One region of the Photorhabdus heterorhabditis genome, then DNA from elsewhere that is predicted to be linked to it. Evidence: riboswitches for the same ligand, from Rfam matches in the RefSeq annotation. Region 1 holds a riboswitch; the other holds the start of a gene.
The links. A riboswitch is a leader RNA that binds a small molecule or an ion and turns the genes downstream of it on or off. The one in region 1 is predicted to bind thiamine pyrophosphate.

Region 1 (10,300 bases):
GATTATCACTGTCGTGTCGTGCTTCGGTATAGCGGCTGTCATCAAACAGGGAAAAGCGTAAATTGAAACGGCGTAGCATTTCGACCAGCCATTGATGCTGAAGGCTGTCTGGCACAATAATCAGAATACGTTCAGCACGACCGGCCATCAATTGCTGGTGGATGATCATCCCAGCTTCGATGGTTTTACCTAAGCCAACTTCATCAGCCAGCAGCACCCTTGGGGCATAGCGTTTGCCTACTTCGTTAGCGATATGAAGCTGATGAGGGATCAGGCTTGCGCGAATACCGCGCAGACCGCTTTCAGCAAGTTTAAATTGCTCGCTTTGATATTTACGGGCACGAAAGCGCAGGGCAAAGCGATCCATCCGATCAATTTGTCCTGCAAACAGGCGATCCTGTGGTTTGTTGAAGGTGAGTTTACTGTCGAGGAATACTTCGCGCAGAGTGACATTTTCTTCCAGGGTATCAAGGCGTGTACCTGTATAAATAAGTAGGCCATTTTCTTGTTGGACTTCATCTACTTTGAGTTGCCAGCTTTCGTGGCTGGTGACAACATCCCCTGAGTTAAACATCACACGGGTAATAGGGGAATCATTGCGAGCGTAAAGGCGGTTCTCTCCGCTGGCAGGAAAAAGCAAAGTGACCATTCGTGCGTCCAATGCAACAACGGTTCCCAATCCAAGTTCGCTTTCTGTATCGCTGATCCAGCGTTGACCGAGGGTAAATGGCATAAATTTTGACTCAGTTTCTGTTAGATAAATGTTATTGAAGGTGAAGGACGACAGCTTTTTATTTGATCTAACGGAGATAATGGGCAGATAGCAAAGATGCCCCTTTAATCCCCTTATCACTCGTTAAAGGGGCGATATGTTAATGGAAGCAAAGCCAGTCGTCACCTGCAAAAAATAGTAATTAGTTAAATAGTGATTAGCTAAAAGGCATTACTATCTGCCCGGTGAACAAAGTTGTAAAATTATCCTGTAAAATTGACAGGATAGCATCAGCGATAGGCTGAATTTGTTTATTGATATAGTGATCATAATCTGGTGACGAATGCAGGTTTTCCAACGGTTCTGGCCCGGATTGCATCATGACATATCTTATCCAGCCACCATTTTGATACTGTAAAGGCCGATTATGTTGCAGATTATATTCATCTGCCAGCCTTGCTGCTCTTACATGTGGCGGTACATTACGCTGATAGTCAGACAGTTTATGGCGCAACCTTTCACGGTAGATTAGTTTATCATCAAATTTTCCTTCTAGGGTACTGGTAATATAGCGACGAATAAATTTCTGATAAGGCTGCTGATGAAAAATCAGTGAATACAGTTGCTTCTGGAAATCCTGTGCTAGAGGCGTCCAGTCGGTGCGGGCGGTTTCCAATCTTTTGTATACCATACGGTCATTACTCAGACTGGAGTAACGTATTTGTGCTGCCTTGTTCCGCACCACGGATAGTTGGCATTAGAAAACGACGATAGTGAGTTTTAAATTCCAACTCAAGGGGGCTTTTAAATCAAAAATGTTTATCCGATGCGCCGTAAAACCCCGTGCTTCAGCTGTCTCTTGATCTATGAAATATGATCAAAAGACAGCTTCAGGGCGGGGATATAAGGCGCGGTTTTCAGACTAACTCGGTGTTTGCTGTTGCTCAATGGTACGAGCAAAATCAGGTTTAAACCGCGCGATACTGGATCAGGGCTGGTATGAAATGCGCCGTCAGCTTGAGTATAAGCAGCTCTGGCGCGGAGGTCAGTTATTAGCAATACCGCCCGCCTATACCAGTCAACAAGGTGCTAGCTGTGGTCATACCGCAAAAGAAAACCGCCGGTCACAGAATAAATTCGAGTGTCAGGCATGTGGCTATACCGTAAACGCCGATATTAACGGTGCACGCAATATTTTAGCGGCAGGGCATGCCGTGCTTGCCTGTGGAGGGCGGGGGCAGTCAGACCGCCCGTTGAAGCAGGAACCCACCGAAATGATTTAGACTTCGGTCTGAACGTAGTAGGAATCCTCGTCCTTTGGGTGGGGAGGATGTCAATAAGGCTTTCATATGTAAATAACCTGGGGGATTAAAATGAAGGCTATAGGCATTAGTCACAGAAGGAAAGAATCGAAATACTAAGCAATATCCTCTTCTCGTTTATTCTGATAGCGAAGGCAGTAATAACGTCTAATTAAAATCGACCTTCCTACCCAAAATAGTCGCTTCAGGAACAGTGCCGGCAACCAGTGCATTTGTTGATCCGTCATAATGAATATTGCCATCAACAACTAATAAAGCGCGGTCAGCTATATGGGCGGCATCATCCAGATTATGCGAAACCATCAGCAAAGTAAGTTGGCGTTCATTGCAAACTTGCTCCAGCAATACCAGCATTTCATTACGCAGTGCTGGATCAAGAGCAGAAAAGGGCTCATCAAGTAACAGAACTGGCTGCTGGCGCACTAAACAACGCGCTAATGCTGCCCGCTGTCGTTGTCCACCAGAAAGTTGAGCAGGCAAACGAGTAAGGCAATCCTCCAACGAAACTTGGGAGACTATTTGTTGTAACGTCTGTTTCTGTTTGCTATTAAGACGTAATCCGGGATGTAATCCCAACCCAATGTTCTGTTCAATCGTTAGATGGGAGAAGAGGTTATTTTCTTGAAATAACATGGATACGGGGCGCTGAGAAGGTGGCGTATTGGTGTGATTTTCCCCATTCAGCCATAGAGAGCCTTTTTCTGCTGTTTGAAAACCGGCGATCAGATTCAGTAATGTGCTTTTACCTGCTCCACTGGGCCCAAGAATGGCGATACGTTCCCCGGCCTGAATCTGCAAGTCAAACAGCATCACCAGATGTTCATAGGTGTAAGTCAGATTCTCTAGTTTAAGCATTACGTCGTCCTGGTAAGCGCTCAAGTAAACTAAACAACATAAAACATAATAATAACAGCAATAAGGCAGTGACTGCGCCATCTTGACTACGGTAAGCCCCTATTTGCTGGTACAGATAGAAGGGCAGTGTACGGAAATCTTCATTACCAAACAGCGCCACAATGCCAAAATCACCAATCGAGAGGACGCAGGCAAAGGCTAAAGCTTGTGCCAGCGGGATTTTTAGGGCTTTTAGTTCAATCCAGAGCAATCGGTTAATACCTTGAATATTCAGGGATCGACACAAAGGATTATAGCAGGCGGCTAAATCTTTCATCGGATTGTCCAGAACTTTCAGTGCATAAGGGATTGCCATCAGCGAGTTAGTTAAAATCACCAGACCATAGGGCGAACGAGGCAAGCCAACGGTTTCGTTAAGCAACAGAAAGACCCCAGTTGCTAGCACAATGCCGGGCATAGCCAGGATCAACAAGCCACTCATTTCCATTGCTTGTCCCCAGCGGGGGGAATGGCGCAGGTATAGCTCGCGGCTGCTCCACAGTAGCATCATAGTGAACAAAACACACAGAAACCCCGCCCCTAAAGCAATGACGACTGATGTGATAAATGCCTGCCACAATGCAGGCTGGCGTAATACGTTAAATATTCCACTATTTAGACCATCCACGACGACAGCTAGTAATGGTGGTACCAGCAGTAATAAGGCTGCGATAATTAACAGGCTATCACAGATTTTTCTCGGCAAAGTATCTTGTGGATTACGCCATTGCTGTTGGTTACTGTAGCCGACAGACAGAGCGCTGTTAAGCTTCTGGCTGAGGAGTACAAGGCCAAGGCAACAGGTAAGCTGAATCAAGGCTAGCAAAGCAGCACGGTTAAGATCGTAGTCATAGCTTAGCGCCTGATAGATCGCCAGTTCGACAGTTGTTGCAGCAGGGCCGCCACCTAAAGCAAGTACAGTGGTAAAACTGGCGAAACAGAGCATAAAAATCAGTGCACCAGTTGGCAGGATCTGGCGGCGCAGATAAGGCCATTCAACAAAACGGAAATGTTGCCATTCATTCATACCTAACTGAGCTGCTAGCTGCCGTTGTTCCACCGCAATGTTTTCCAGTGATTGCAGTAAAAGTCGTGTTGCCAGTGGCATATTAAAAAAGATATGTGCTAGCAAAATCCCTTGTAAACCATAAGGTGTGAAATGGTAATTGATGCCGATCCATTCGCAGAACTGCGCCAGCCAGCCGACTTTGCCATAGACAGTCAGAATGCCGAACAAAGCGACTAGTACGGGTAAAACCAGTGTCATAGCACATAGGCGCAGAAATAAGGTTCGGCCTGGAAAATGGCGTCGGTAAAGCGCTCTGGAAAGAAAAATAGCCGGAATAACAGAAAACAGCGCTGACAAAAAAGCCTGCCAGAATGTAAAACGTACGACATGCCACAAATAGCTATCTTCTGTCAGTAGGTGCCAGCTACCCTCAGGTGCGTTAAACCAAAGTGTACCGAACGCCAGCAAGGCGACTAACAGTAAAAGACCGGAGGCGATAGCCCCCGGCAGCAGCCATCCGGCAATTAGTGGCTGACAGCGCTTTGCCATGTACGAATCCATTTGTTACGGTGTGTGGCGACTTCTTCCGCGCTGTATTGCAGCGAGTTTTTTGGTAATGAAAATTGCGAATACACTTCAGGGAGCTGGATATCAATGACTGGATACATCCAGTTAGTGGTTGGGATTTCTTGTTGGAAAGCCGGAGTCAGCATAAATTGCATAAATTTTTGGGCAAGTTCCGGCTGCTTGCTGGAAGCCAATTGAGCAGCAACTTCGACTTGCAGATAATGGCCTTCACTGAAAATTGCCGCAGCGTAATTGTCTTTCTTGTCAGATAAGATGTGATAACCCGGTGAAGACGTGTAACTCAGGACCAGATCACCTTCCCCTTTCAGGAACAAACCATAAGCCTCACTCCAACCTTTGGTGACTGTTAGGGTTTTCTTAGCAAGTTTTTGCCAAGCTTGTGGGGCGTCATTACCATAAATTTTTTGCATCCATAACAGCAAACCTTGTCCTGGTGTGCTGGTACGAGGGTCTTGATAGATAACTTTCCAATTATTGGGACTATTAATCAATTCATCCATGCTTTTAGGCGGATGTGGCAAAGTATTTTTGTCGTAAATAAAAGCAAAATAGCCATAGTCATAAGGAATAAATACATTGTTATGCCATTGCTCAGGGAGTTTCAGTTTGCTGAGATCCACTTTACTTTCAGTGAACAGACCCGTTTGTTGCGCGGCTTCAATCAAGTTGTTATCCAATCCAATAATGATATCGGCAGAGGCCCGTTTCCCTTCCATTCTTAGGCGATTGAGTAGAGATATACTATCTTCCAGAGCCACCAGTTTTAGTTCGCAGTGACATTCAGCCTCAAATGCTTTTTTAATTGCAGGCCCAGGACCCCATTCAGCGGCAAAAGAATCATAGGTATAAACAGTTAATACCGGTCTTGCCTGTACAACCTGGCTAGATAGCAAAACAGAGGTTGGTAATATGGCTAGTACGATTAATTTGGAAAATAACGTCTTAAACACTTTGCTCTCCTTAATTCAAGAGGATTGGCAAAGGATCTGGAAGCGCTAAACAGCAAGATAATTTCTGTTGTGAAATGATTAGCAGCTCAAATCCCTACGTCGGTATTAGCCGGATCAGGTTCGGCGGGTTTACTTCTCAGCAAGGCTGTTTTAAACAGCCAGCACCCCGTTGAGATGATGCTATTGTAGAGATTTAGCTAGCTACTGCAAAGTCCAATGATAGAGGTTTACCACTTGAGGGTAGTGTGAAACAATTAGTCATCTTTCAAATTTAGTTTATCGAGGTAGTCTGTGATCGATGATGATGGCTACCGCCCGAATGTAGGAATTGTAATTTGTAATCGGCAAGGCCAGGTTTTGTGGGCCCGGCGTTACGGGCAGCATTCTTGGCAATTTCCTCAGGGAGGCATTAATCCGGGGGAGTCACCAGAACAGGCTATGTACCGGGAACTGTATGAAGAAGTTGGTTTAGGTCGGAAAGATGTACGTATTCTGGCTTCTACTCGTAATTGGTTACGTTACAAATTACCCAAGCGTTTGGTGCGTTGGGATACAAGACCTGTCTGTATTGGCCAAAAACAGCGGTGGTTCTTATTACAACTGCTTTGTAATGAAGAAGATATTAATGTACAGCACAGTAATACGCCGGAGTTCGATGGTTGGCGCTGGGTCAGCTATTGGTATCCTGTGCGGCAAGTTGTCTCTTTTAAGCGTGATGTTTACCGGCGTGTGATGAAAGAATTTGCTTCGGTTGTGATGCCAATGCAGGAAACACCATCGCTGTCGCGTCCTTCATATTCTCATCGTCGTAAGAGAAGTTAGGTTAGCTCCATGCTGATGCGTTTACGGGAAATTGTTGAAAAAGTTGCTATGGCGACTAATCTAGCCGAAGCGCTTGAGCTATTGGTGAACGAAACCTGCTTGGCTATGAACACTGATGTGTGTTCTATCTATCTTGCTGATCATCAACGGCGGTGTTATTACCTGATGGCAACTCGGGGCTTGAAGAAACCCCGGGGAAGGATTATCAGTCTGGCTTTTGATGAGGGGGTCGTTGGACAAGTCGGGCAATTATCTGAACTGATCAATCTGGCTGATATACGTAGTCACCCAAGTTTCAAATACTTACCCCAAGTTAAAGAAGATAACTTCCGTGCTTTTCTGGGTGTTCCGGTTATTTATCGTCGCCAGTTGCAAGGTGTTTTAGTTGTTCAGCAGCAGGAACAGCGGTTGTTTAATGAAAGCGAAGAGTCTTTTATGGTGACGCTTGCGACGCAACTGGCTGTGATTCTTGCCCAGGCTCAAACAAAGGGTTTGTTTGGTCATTACCGGCAGACCAGAATTAAAGCGCTGGCAATTTCCAATGGAATAGTCATGGCTCAAGGCTGGCAGGATTGCTCCCAACCTTCACTTGAACAAGTTTTTGAAGCATCGACCCTTGATCATGCGGCAGAACGTTCTCGGTTGATTAAGGCACTTGAAGATGCGACAGCAGAATGCCGACGGCTGAGTAAGCGTTTTACTACTGGTTCTCAGAAAGAAACTGCGGCTATTTTTGATCTCTATTCCTACATCTTGAATGATCCCCAATTAAAACAAGATCTGTTTTCCTGTATTGAACAGGGATATGTTGCGCAATGGGCTGTTAAACAAGTCATTGAAAAATACGCAGAGCAATTTGCCAGCTTGCAGGATGCCTATATGCGGGAAAGAGCATCAGATCTACGTGCACTTGGGCAGCGATTACTGTTTCATCTGGATGATTCACCTACTGTCAGCTATCAGTGGCCTGAATGGTTTATTCTGGTTGCTGATGAATTGAGTGCTAATTTGTTAGCAGAAATGCCGCAGGAAAGATTGGCGGGGGTTATTGTCCGTGATGGCGCGACTCATTCACACTCTGCCATATTGGTTCGTGCAATGGGTATTCCTGCCATTATGGGCGCTGATATTCAGCCAGAACTCCTTCATAATCGTATACTTATTCTTGATGGTTTCCGTGGAGAAGTCTTTATTGAGCCAGAGCCACTGATTTCTCAGGAATATAAACAGATTATTGAAGAAGAAAAAGCACTGAATAAGCTGGCTGAGGGAGATGTTGATCAGGAAGCTCGGCTCAAAAGTGGTGAACGCATCCTTGTTCAGCTCAATGCTGGTTTAAGCCTAAAATATGAATTACAGATAGGTAATAGTATTGACGGTGTTGGTCTCTATCGAACCGAAATACCCTTTATGCTGCACAGAGGTTTCCCTTCAGAAGATGAGCAAAAAGCCCGTTATCAGGAAATGTTGCAATTATTTCCTGATAAACCTGTGGTATTGCGTACACTGGATATCGGTGCAGATAAGCAACTACCTTACATGTCTATTAGAGAAGAAAATCCTTGTTTGGGGTGGCGTGGTATACGAGTAACCTTGGATCAACCGGAAATTTTTCTTATTCAGCTTAGAGCTATGCTCAGAGCTAATGTCAATACGGGTAATTTGAAAATATTACTGCCCATGGTGACCAGCATGGAGGAAGTTGATGAAGCTAAGCGGTTGATAGACAGGGCTAAAGAAGAAGTTGAGCAAATTTTGGCGTGCCAGATACCTATGCCGCAGCTTGGTGTGATGATTGAAGTTCCTTCGGTGATTTTTTTATTGCCACAATTAAAAAACAGGGTCGATTTTGTTTCGATTGGAACCAATGACCTGACGCAGTATCTGTTAGCAGTGGATCGAAATAATACTCACGTTGCTTCCCTTTATGATTGCTTGCATCCGGCTGTAATTCGGGCATTAAAATTGGTATTTGAAAATAGCCAGCAAGCAGGTCTTGCTATTAGTATTTGTGGTGAAATGGCGGGTTCTCCTATGGGAGCTCTGATATTGATTGGTCTTGGTTATCGCAGTTTGAGCATGAGTGGTTGTAGTGTGCCAAGGATTAAATATTTATTACGCCATCTAGAGATAGCTCAGGTTGAAAAGTTAATGGCCGAAGTGCTACAGGCTGAAACTAGTGTAAGAGTAAAGGAGTTATCTGCAACATTTATGGAGCAGCATGGGGTTGGCGGTTTGGTCAGAGGTGGCATTTAATCCGTTTAACGGCCTGTGCTGTGGTTCGCAATCATTTGCTTTAGGGCATTAATTTTAAATATTAAGTGGGGAACGATGAGTAACAGCTACCTGGCATTTCCTAATATTGATCCGGTAATTTTTTCAATAGGTCCCGTATCCCTCCATTGGTATGGTTTTATGTACTTGGTAGGGTTTGTATTCGCCATGTGGCTGGCAACACGCAGGGCAGCAAAACCGAATAGTGGTTGGACAAAAAACGAAGTAGAGAACTTACTCTATGCGGGTTTTGTGGGTGTTTTTGTTGGTGGCCGTCTTGGTTACGTGCTGTTTTATAATCTTTCGGTATTTCTCGATAATCCTCTTTATCTGTTTAAAGTCTGGGATGGAGGAATGTCTTTCCACGGTGGTTTGATTGGGGTTATCTGCGCCATGTGGTGGTTTGGCCGTAGAACTAAACGCCACTTCTTACAAGTTTCTGACTTCATTGCACCGCTAGTACCTTTTGGTTTAGGTATGGGAAGAATCGGTAATTTTATCAACGGCGAATTGTGGGGACGTGTCACATTGGATACGCCATGGGCTATGTTGTTCCCCGGCTCCCGTGGTGAAGATATTGCCCTGGCAGCAGCTGATCCCTCATTGCTATCAATACTTGAACAATATGGTGTTCTTCCCCGCCATCCTTCACAGCTCTATGAAATGGTGTTAGAGGGGATAGTCCTGTTTATTATTTTGAATTTATTTATCCGTAAACCTCGTCCAATGGGCAGTGTTTCTGGCTTATTCTTAATTGGTTACGGTGTTTTCAGGATAATAGTGGAATTCTTCCGTCAACCGGATGCACAACTGGGACTATTTGATGGGATCAGCATGGGACAGATTCTTTCTATTCCAATGATTCTGGCAGGAATTTTAATGATGGTATGGGCATACAAATGCCAAGGTAATAAGGTACAAGAGGTAAAATGAAACAGTATCTGGACTTAATGAAAAGAGTGCTTGAAGAAGGTACTCCGAAAGCAGACCGCACCGGGACTGGCACTATCTCCATTTTCGGGCATCAGATGCGTTTCAATTTGCAGGATGGTTTCCCGCTAGTTACAACCAAACGTTGCCATATTCGCTCGATTATTCATGAGCTTCTTTGGTTCCTTAATGGTGATACGAATATTCAATATCTGCATGATAATAATGTCACTATCTGGGATGAATGGGCGGATGAAAATGGCGATTTGGGGCCTGTGTATGGTAAGCAATGGCGTGCATGGGGGGCTGCGGATGGTCACCAAATCGACCAACTGAAAACCGTACTGGAACAGCTTAAAAGTGACCCAGATTCACGTAGAATTATCGTTTCGGCTTGGAATGTAGGTGAACTGGATAAAATGGCATTAGCGCCATGCCATGCTTTTTTCCAGTTTTATGTTGCTGACGGTAAACTTTCTTGTCAGCTTTACCAGCGTTCCTGTGACGTATTTCTTGGTTTGCCGTTCAATATCGCCAGCTATGCATTGTTGGTACATATGATGGCACAACAGTGCGATCTGGAAGTGGGCGATTTTGTCTGGACCGGTGGTGATACACATCTTTATAGTAACCACATGGAGCAGACTCAATTGCAACTCAGCCGTGAGTCGCGTTCATTGCCAACGCTGGTGATTAAGCGTAAACCAGAATCACTTTTTGATTATAAATTTGATGACTTTGAAATCGTTGATTATGACCCGCATCCAGGAATAAAAGCGCCGGTTGCTATTTAGTCATT
Region 2 (10,300 bases), on a different contig from region 1:
TTTTATTATATTTTCCTTTCTGATTTTTTAAAAAATCAATCCAATTACTACAATGTTTATCAGATAAATACAATGAATCTGAATCGATACATTTCAAAACTGGATCATTTGATATTTCTATAATTGATTCATTATTAAAAGAATCAAACCATTTATCAATAGCTGAATCAGCATCCTGTCTACCTTTAAGCTTTGTCAGAGACACAACCGGTAAAAACTTACTTTTTGTTGACTCACCGATATTACTAACACCCTCTAACTCAGACTGTCTGGTTCTTATAGATGGAAAATACCTATAGTCCGAAAATTTTTTCATGTTAGACTCCTTTTGGATATCGAATATTGATATTAAAAATCACCAAATCACATTATCCTCAAGAAAACTGAGGTGTTTATTTAATAAGATTAAGCTAATAAATAATTAATCTGTGCAAAATAATTCCTTCCTTTTATAATTCATGAAATATCATATTAAATTTCAATCAATTAATAATACATGAGAAAAACCAAATTATTGCACCTTTATGCAATTTATCAGGCAGAAAATATCTTAAGTGTAGTCATACCTAATGATTGCCATTGTATTAACCACACTAAACATCTCAATCTCATAGAATATACCCGTCATCTTTCAAGTTGCTTCTTTGTTGGCTGCACTCTCTCACCCCGGTCACATAGTTATCTATGCTCCCGGGGATTCGTTCCCTTGCCGCCGCAATCCATCTTGAAATCCATAGGGTATATACATTGTTATCATCTCGAAAAAAAATCAATAAAAAAGAATTAACTTAAAGGAAAAAACCTCCTATCTTTTATCGCATTATTTTTCCAAATTTACTATGTTTTTATATCTATAAATTATTTCTTGCGATAAGAATCACAAACATAGTAATTTTCACCTAATGCAAAAGTAATCACATAGTTGAATTAATCATGATAAATTTAAAAACCCATTAATAGATAAATTAATATCATATAAATTTTCAAAAGCAAATAATCCAATGCGTGAATACTTTAGGTTTCAACCGCTAAATATCGATTGAAAACATAGTAATATCTCTCTTACCTTTTTAGGTAATATATTTCACCACAACCCCCCACCTGAAGCGATCCACTCCCCCTTCTCCTTGAATACAACTTGTTATTTTCAAAAGGATAAATGACAATCAATAACATCTTTCAAGAGCTGGAGTAAATCATGACTGATATCGCTAAGTTGTTAGGCAAAGATGCAGACAGTTTATTGCAACATCGTTGTAGTACCATTCCGAGTGAAAATCTTTATCTGCCAGGCTCCGATTTTGTTGACCGAGTAATGATCGACAATAACCGGCCAAATACGGTTTTGCGTTCCATGCAAACACTGTTGAATCATGGTCGTCTCGCAGGCACTGGCTATTTATCTATTTTACCCGTGGATCAAGGCGTAGAACATTCTGCTGCCGCTTCTTTTGCCGCTAATCCACTCTATTTTGATCCGAAGAATATTGTTGAATTGGCTATTGAAGCAGGTTGTAACTGTGTGGCCTCTACTTATGGAGTGTTATCCTCAGTTTCCCGCCGTTATGCCCATAAGATCCCGTTTTTGGTTAAACTGAACCACAATGAAACATTGAGTTATCCTGCTCAATATGATCAGACTTTATATGCCAGTGTTGAACAGGCGTTTGAGATGGGTGCCGTAGCTGTTGGTGCAACGATTTACTTTGGCTCTGTCGAATCACGACGTCAAATTGAGGAAATTTCAGCAGCTTTTGAACGGGCACATGAACTAGGAATGGTAACCGTCCTGTGGGCCTACCTGCGTAATTCTGCTTTCAAAAAAGAAGGGGTAGATTATCACGCTAGTGCAGATTTAACCGGCCAAGCTAACCACCTGGCAGCGACTATCGGCGCTGATATCGTTAAACAGAAGATGGCTGAAAATAACGGGGGATATACTGCTATTGGTTTTGGTCATACAGATAAACGTGTTTATGCCAATTTGACTACCGATCATCCAATCGATCTGGTCCGCTATCAGATAGCTAACTGCTACATGGGTCGTGCTGGCCTTATTAATTCAGGTGGAGCATCTGGTGATAATGATCTAAGTGATTCAGTTCGTACCGCAGTAATCAACAAACGCGCGGGCGGTATGGGATTAATCCTCGGTCGTAAGGCTTTCAAAAAATCTATGAAAGATGGCATTGAACTGATTAATGCCGTCCAAGATGTTTATCTGGATAATCAAGTCACAATAGCTTAATACAGCTTGTCGTCGATGATGGTGATAATGAACAAGATGATCAAGGTGCTATAAATTCTAAGCCAGACGTCTTACTCGTTATCACCTTCTTACCAAACCATCATTCAGCAGCTACTCTCACCACCACTGATGAAAATGATGTACCGGCCCAATTCCCTTTCCTACTTCAAGGGAATCTGCACGCTCTAACGCAGCCTGGAGATAAGATTTCGCTACAGGAAGCGTCGTCTGCCAGTCTGAATAACGTGGGCGCAAAGCAGCTAATGCAGCGGAGAGAGTACACCCTGTACCATGAGTGTGACGTGTGTTGATTCTAGGAGCAGTGAAACGCCATTCTCCATTACCCGTAAATAACCAGTCAGGACTTTCACAGTCTATAAGGTGACCGCCTTTAAGTAGAACCGCTTCACATCCCAACGATAACAATGCACGCCCTTGCTTTTGCATCTCTGTTTCAGTTTTTGCAACTGAACATTTCAGCATAGTTGCAGCCTCTGGCAAGTTTGGCGTAATCAACGAAACCTTCGGTAATAATTGCTCAACAACAGAAGAAACCGCCTCCGGTGCCAGAAGCGGATCTCCACTTTTCGCAACCATTACCGTATCCAGTACAATATAAGGGATTGAGTAACGACTTATTGCATCTGCAACCACTGCAACATTAGCCGCATTAGATAACATGCCTATTTTGGCGCTATCGATTCTGATATCTGACAGCACAGATTCCAGTTGTGCAGCAACGAAAGCGGGATCTATGTTGTAGACAGACTGCACGCCACAAGTATTTTGTGCAACAAGAGCTGTCATTACTGTTGTGCCATAGGCCCCAAGTGCGGAGAAAGTTTTCAGATCAGCCTGAATACCAGCACCACAACTAGGATCAGTGCCAGCAATTGTCAGCGTATTGATTCTCAATATAATTACTCCTTCCAACCAGCAAAAGATAAAGCAGGTATCAGGAAGAAGGCACCATGACTTCCCTACACTGGCATTATCCAGATCAGGTGTTACGGGTTCATCTCAGCTCAGTTAAAAGCGCCACGAGTCAAAACAAAAACACCCTATCAGATAACTAACAGGGTGATATCAGTATGTCATTGTTGCCAATAAACAATAAATCAAACAACAAAATTTACTCTGTCAATCAAAAACGATCGACGAAAAGAAGTTATGCTGTGGTGACATTTGCCGCAGAAGGACCTTTCTGGCCATCTTGAATTTCAAACTCAACCTTTTGACCTTCCGCCAGGGTCTTAAAACCATCGCTCTGAATAGCGCTAAAATGTACAAACACATCTTTGCTACCATCAGCTGGAGTAATAAAACCAAAACCTTTAGATTCGTTGAACCACTTTACAGTACCAGTGATTTTTGCCATTTTAAGAATTTCCTTTGGATCACTTAATTCTAATTCGCCATTTTGGCGCAACATAAAAACCAGAGCGAGTTACTGTTATTAACAGAACCATATAACAGAACTATATAACAGAACCGTACCTCGTTTACCCGAACGATTTATCACATATTCTTAATATGATGGCAAGCCATTTTTTATCAGCTATGGAGCTAACGCACATATTTAAAATTCTTAACAACAATTATTGTTTAACATAACTGCAAAAATTTGAAAATCCAAGGTTATCCTAATTAGATTACAGTTTATCCACTCAACAAAACCGCAGATAACATAAATAATTTTAATTTATTTTGCCGATCTTATTATGAGAATTTTTATCTCTATGCTATGTCTATCTACGCTAACCTCCCCCTTTTGAGTGAAAAAAAATCAACACATCTCCAATATCCATCGGCTAAAATATGAGTATCAAATATAGCCATTTAATACATAGAACATCTTAATATTTATTTTTCGTTTAACTTTTATTAAGAATAGCAAGAGTAGAATTCCTGAATTTAGATGTTTGTCATATTTTATATAACTCGAAGGAATCCCCAATTTATGTCGTCGGGGGGATTGGAGCAATAAATAATGAAGTTTGATTTGACCACAGCTTATACCCTATCAGTAACCCTTTTAGGCTCATCCGGGACAGTGCTTGCAACTACAGCAGATACCGCCAGTAAATCATCAACGATGACTACAGCCAACACATCAACTGGTTATAGCAATCACCCAGATAGCTTGTGGGCAACATTCAACAATAATGTTGCCCTCACCTGGGATGCGCCCAACAATGAATTTTATCTTCCAGTAATTACCTGGCATAACAGATATACCTACGATAAAGAGAAGACCGATAAATATAATGAACGCCCCTGGGGTTTCGGTTATGGTAAATACCGCTATGACAGAGACAATGATTGGCATTCCCTCTACGCAATGGCTTTTATGGATTCTCATAACCGCCTGGAGCCCATTATTGGCTATGGATTTCAGAAAATGTGGATACCGGGTGATTTAGATGGGTTCCGACTGGGTGTTGGTTTTACTCTGAGTGTTACAGCTCGTCACGATTATTACTATGTCCCTATTCCACTCCCATTACCCCTGTTCTCTGTCGAATATGATCGACTATCATTTCAGGGAACATACATTCCGGGCACATATAATAATGGCAACGTATTCTTCGCCTGGTTACGCTGGCAATGGTAACGTCAAAACACCAGACTATTATATCAGTCTGGTGTTTGATAGTGACAATCCGGGTATTACATTATCCTTGGTTCATTGTTTTCAATCTATCCCGATGGGAACGAGATATCAGGAATCCAATCCATAAAACACTAATCCAGAATGGCATCAGAATGACTGAAATACGGATACTTTCTGTCATCAAAATAATGACAAGAATAAAGGCAAGGAAAACTAAACACAAATAATTACTGAATGGGTACCAGAATGCTTTAAACGATGGTTCTACACCCTCTTTAACTTTCTGTGCCCGAAATTTTAAATGAGCCATACAAATCATGACCCAGTTAATAACCAGCGTTGTTACCACCAATGCCATTAGCAATTCAAGGGCTTTACCTGGCATCACATAGTTAATTAATACACCAATTGAGGTTACTAACGCAGATATCACGATAGCCCTGATCGGAACTCCATTCCTATTAATTTTCGTTAAAATCTTAGGGGCATTACCTTGCTTTGCTAAACCATACAGCATACGGCTGTTACAATATACGCCGCTGTTATAAACAGACAATGCAGCAGTCAGAACAACAATATTCAGAATATTCGCCACCCAGAAACTATCCAGATTATGAAAAATCATCACAAATGGACTTTCACCTTCAACAACATAGTTCCACGGATAAAGCGACAGTAGCACAGTCAGAGAACCGATATAGAAAATCAGTATCCTATATACCACTTGGTTAGTTGCTTTAGGAATGCTGATTCGTGGGTTCTCTGCTTCAGCAGCTGTAACACCAACCAATTCCAGTCCACCAAAAGAGAACATAAGCACAGCCATTGCCATAATAAGACCAGAAGCCCCATTAGGCATAAAACCACCATATTGCCAAAGATTAGTGATACTGGCCTGTGGACCTCCATTACCACTGACTAATAGATAAGCGCCAAAAATAATCATACAGATAATTGCAGCAACTTTAATAATTGCAAACCAAAATTCTGTTTCACCATATAATCGAACATTAATTAAATTTACGCTATTGATTAAAACAAAGAATACCATCGCAGATACCCAGGTCGGAATATCAGGCCACCAGTAATGAATATACATTCCCACAGCCGTTAATTCTGCCATTCCGACCAGAGTAAACATTACCCAGTAATTCCATCCCGATAAGAAACCGGGAAACTCTCCCCAATATTTATATGCAAAATGACTAAACGATCCAGCTACTGGTTCTTCAACAACCATCTCTCCCAGCTGACGCATAATCAAAAATGCGATAAAACCTGCAACCGAGTATCCTAAAAGCACGGAGGGACCTGCCATTTTTATGGTTTGTGCAATACCGAGAAACAACCCAGTCCCGACAGCTCCCCCTAAGGCAATAAGCTGAATATGTCGGTTTTTTAAACCGCGTTTAAGTGTTGATTGCTGCGATTGTCCTGCCATCTTGTCCTCTTGCTGCAACTTTTATTTTGTTATGAGTGGGGAAACAACCGATTCCCATTTATACCTGTTATCTTTCAAGTTGCCTCTTTGTTGGCTGCACTCACTCACCCCGGTCACAGAGTTATCTATACCCTTCATCTTTCAAGCTGCTGCTTTGTTGGCTGCGTTCACTTACCCCAGTCACATAGTTATCTATGCTCCTAGGGATGCATTCACTTGCCGCCGCGCTGCAACTTGAAATCTATTGGGTATAGGCTCCCGGGGATTCGCTCCCTTGCCGTCGCGATACATCTTGAAATCTATTGGGTATATCTGCTTTGCTCAAAGCAGATAAAATACTAGCCTTAAAAGGTGGATACTGAACATATATGTTAGCACAGATACAGCAAGGGAGAATGACTGATGAGTATCAACAACTAATCAGAAAGGAAGATATCGGGTCACAAAACAGATACCTGAATCAAACTTTTCACCCTGATCACAGTAACGATCCAAAGCCAACAGGTACAAGAACAGACATATTCCAAGTAATACTAAGATTGCAATGGTTTTTTTTATGTCCAATTCTATTTCCTTAAGCTTAGTCAGCACTCAATACATAAAGAATAAATTCAAGAAATTATATTTTACAGTAATGAAAATAAGAAAAATATCCATCCGGTGCTTCTGTTGTGGAGAAATCACACTGATACCGTACCCTCTGTCAGTAAATGCGCCGAAACGAATTAAACAAGTACTGAATTAGGGATTCTATTCACTAAAACAAAAAAATCAATTGTCACATTTAGTTACAATCTCAACCACGATGCCAACGCTTTGTCATATTTAAAAAAAGTTGTGTATACTTCTTTTCACTTTCAACCAGAACGAAATTGTTAATGCCACAGGATAATCACTTAGCACTTGTATACGCTCTCAGCAAATGGATTGAGAATCACCTTGGCCGGGTAATCCATCTGGAGGAACTGGCAGCTTACTCTGGCTATTCGCTTTGGCATATGCAGAAAATATTCAAGGAAATTACTGGAATTTCTCTTGGCAAATATATCCGCCAACGACGTCTGGCGGGTGCTGTTCACCTTCTAAGAAACAGCTCTTTGTCTATTTTCGATATCGCCCTGGATTTTGGCTTTGGTTCACAGTCTCATTTTACTTACATGTTCCGCAAAGAATATGGCATAACACCTTATGATTTCCGGCAGAACCCAGATATTGAGCTTGAGGTAAAACTACCTCTTCATTTTGCCAATAGCTGTTCATGACACTATCATCAGGAAAGGAAACGCCTTTTAAGCGGGCAATTACACAACAAAGCAACAGTACCTAATCAGGCTTTCAGGAGAGAAAAATGTCAATAAAATTGATCGCCATTGATCTTGATGGCACTTTACTGAACGAAAGTCATCAGATCACTCCCCCAGTCAAGCAAGCTATTCATTATGCCAGAAAACAAGGAATTCATATTGTTCTGGCTTCTGGTCGGCCTTTTACTGGCATCCAGCGATACTTACAGGAATTAGCGCTGAACGAAACTAGCAGTTACTGCATCAGTAACAATGGTAGTGTTGTCCATCAGGCAAATGATGGTGAACATTTGCTAGAAAATTTATTGGATTTTGAAGACTATCTGTTTTTTGAATCACTCTCCCGTGAAATTGGCGTTCATCTTCATGCTTTAGAATTTAATAAAATATATACTGCCAACCGTGATATCAGTCCATATACCGTCAGAGAAGCGTTCCTCACCGACACGCCTCTAATTTATTGTCCTATTAATGAAATGGACAACGAGATGCGTTTCACTAAATTAATGATGATAGATCATCCAAATATCCTCAGTGATGCGATCAATTTCATTCCAGTAGACGCTTATGAACACTATACGTTGATGCAGAGCAGTCCCTATTTTCTAGAAATTCTCAGTAAAGAAGTCAACAAAGGCACTGCTATCAAAGCCATCGCTGATCATCTGGGTATCACCAGAGATAAAATTATGTGTATCGGTGATCACAATAATGACTTGGCTATGATCGAATTCGCCGGTATTGGTGTTGCAATGGGGAATGCCGAACAAAGTGTTAAAGATATCGCTCAATTTATTACCGCAACAAATGAACAAGATGGAGTAGCAATAGCTATAAATAAGTTCCTATAAAGTGGTTTATTTTAATTTGTTACCATGCTTGTTTCATTTTTACTCTGTTTATTGGGCAAAGCAATAAGATCCCGAAGTCTGAATGCATTCTCTGACTGAATAATAAGCAGATTAGATTTTCAGAAATATATGAGGTAGGGGCTTCATCAAGAATTCCCTACCTCATTACCGCCTCTAATACTTCTTCTTGCAAACAACATAATATTGCAACTATACCCAATAGATTTCAATTTGCAGCGCGGCGGCAAGTGAACACATCCCCAGGAGCATAGATAACGATGTGACTGAGGTAAGTGAACGCAGCCAACAAAGCAGCAACTTGAAAGATGAAGGTATAGCAAGTATTACCTCTTTCTGGTCGCTAACCAGCAGGCAATTGACCCTATTGTGACCATCAGCACACCTTGCCAAAATGAAAAAGAGAGTGTAATGCTAAGTAACAACGATGAAAAAGCAGTAGATATAATTGGCGTAAAATAAGATAACGTAGCCAATAATGCAACATGCCCCCTTATGATTGCCACTGTCCAGGCAGCATTCGCCACACCAATAACAATTCCAGCAAACAATAAGATACTGACACTACGAAGAGTTATCACCATTTCAGGGGGAGAGGTGAAAAAGTATTGAACCCATAGCGCTAAAGCCGTTAGGATAAAAAACAATGACATGCCATTTTTACCCGCTGACATTATTTTTGTAATGTTACAATACATCGCCCAAATAATTGCCCCAGCAAAAGCCAATCCATAACTTAATGGATTGCTCTGTATATTCTCCATCATTTGACTAAATGACCAACCATTGTCACCACTCATCACCCAACCAATCCCTAGAACAGACAACAATAAGCCGGGATATAACCACCAGTTCACTTTCTGCTTATTAACAATGACTGACAATAAGACAGTCAAACCTGGCCACAGGTAGTTAACCATACCTAATTCAATTGCCTGGACACGATTATCAGCAAAACCTAATGCGAGTGATAAACAAATTTCATAGCTGACAAACAGCAGACTTCCAAACCATAAATAGGCTTTAGGAAAGGTGCTGATTTTTGGCAAGCCTATTAGCAGAATCAAAAAGATTGAACCAACAGTATAAATAAGAGCGGCACCGCCTACAGGCCCAAAACTTTCACTAACATTTCTTATCAAACCAACGATTGTGCTCCACAGCACAATCGCCAGTACGCCATATACCGTAGCTTTGTATTGTTCAATCCCTGTCTTCACACTCATCCTCACACTTAATCTATCTCAATAGGCAGTTATTCTTCACCTAATTCTCTGTCACGTTGAACCAAATAAATCAATACCAGAATGATAGTGACAAAGAACCGGAAAGCACTGGATACACCATTCCATTGTTTAGACATCCACATTCCAAACCATTCACCTCCAATTGACATAAATGCCACCTGCCAGGTCAGAAAACCCAAAGTCAGGCCAGCTATCGCAATAGCTTTCTTCTTATTAAAAACAGCAGCATTAGATTTTAAATTCGCCAGTAAGAGAATACCACCGATCCAACACAGCACTGCGGTAAGCGTTTCTAAAAAAATAATTCCAATATAACCAATATGATGTAATACAGGTGAATTGATTGCTCGATAAGTAATGGCAGTATCAGGGAAAACAGTATCCATCATGAATACATGCTGTACAAATGCGAAATTAGTACCATAATCCGTAATGTTGCCAAAAGCGACCAATGTAGCAAACAAGGCAATTGCACAGACAGTCAGAACTTTAGATAAGCGAATAATCATTTGCTGAATCCTCAAAAAATAAGAATAACTTAAGCACTACTAAGATCATAAAGCTTACAAACTATGCC

Region 2: it holds a riboswitch for thiamine pyrophosphate, as region 1 does, so the genes downstream of both, thiD (bifunctional hydroxymethylpyrimidine kinase/phosphomethylpyrimidine kinase) here and thiB (thiamine ABC transporter substrate binding subunit) in region 1, are expected to answer to the same signal.

Annotation. Positions count from the first base shown of each region.
Region 1 is NZ_LJCS01000038.1:12,424-22,723, forward strand. Features, by position in the region: gene rapA (RNA polymerase-associated protein RapA) at 1-733, opposite strand, end outside; partial or broken gene AM629_RS13530 (DNA polymerase domain-containing protein) at 930-1,509, opposite strand; partial or broken gene AM629_RS13535 (RNA-guided endonuclease InsQ/TnpB family protein) at 1,663-1,995, shown strand; gene thiQ (thiamine ABC transporter ATP-binding protein ThiQ) at 2,182-2,889, opposite strand; gene thiP (thiamine/thiamine pyrophosphate ABC transporter permease ThiP) at 2,882-4,486, opposite strand; gene thiB (thiamine ABC transporter substrate binding subunit) at 4,462-5,475, opposite strand; TPP riboswitch at 5,549-5,654, opposite strand; gene rppH (RNA pyrophosphohydrolase) at 5,767-6,297, shown strand; gene ptsP (phosphoenolpyruvate--protein phosphotransferase) at 6,307-8,553, shown strand; gene lgt (prolipoprotein diacylglyceryl transferase) at 8,629-9,504, shown strand; gene thyA (thymidylate synthase) at 9,501-10,295, shown strand.
Region 2 is NZ_LJCS01000020.1:32,238-42,537, reverse strand. Features, by position in the region: gene AM629_RS09285 (beta family protein) at 1-316, opposite strand, end outside; gene fbaB (class I fructose-bisphosphate aldolase) at 1,199-2,248, shown strand; gene thiD (bifunctional hydroxymethylpyrimidine kinase/phosphomethylpyrimidine kinase) at 2,366-3,163, opposite strand; TPP riboswitch at 3,209-3,301, opposite strand; gene cspE (transcription antiterminator/RNA stability regulator CspE) at 3,417-3,626, opposite strand; gene pagP (lipid IV(A) palmitoyltransferase PagP) at 4,239-4,862, shown strand; gene AM629_RS09260 (amino acid permease) at 4,924-6,303, opposite strand; gene mgrB (PhoP/PhoQ regulatory lipoprotein MgrB) at 6,724-6,894, opposite strand; gene AM629_RS09250 (helix-turn-helix domain-containing protein) at 7,182-7,565, shown strand; gene yidA (sugar-phosphatase) at 7,652-8,458, shown strand; gene yddG (aromatic amino acid DMT transporter YddG) at 8,803-9,702, opposite strand; gene AM629_RS09235 (DUF2165 family protein) at 9,732-10,232, opposite strand.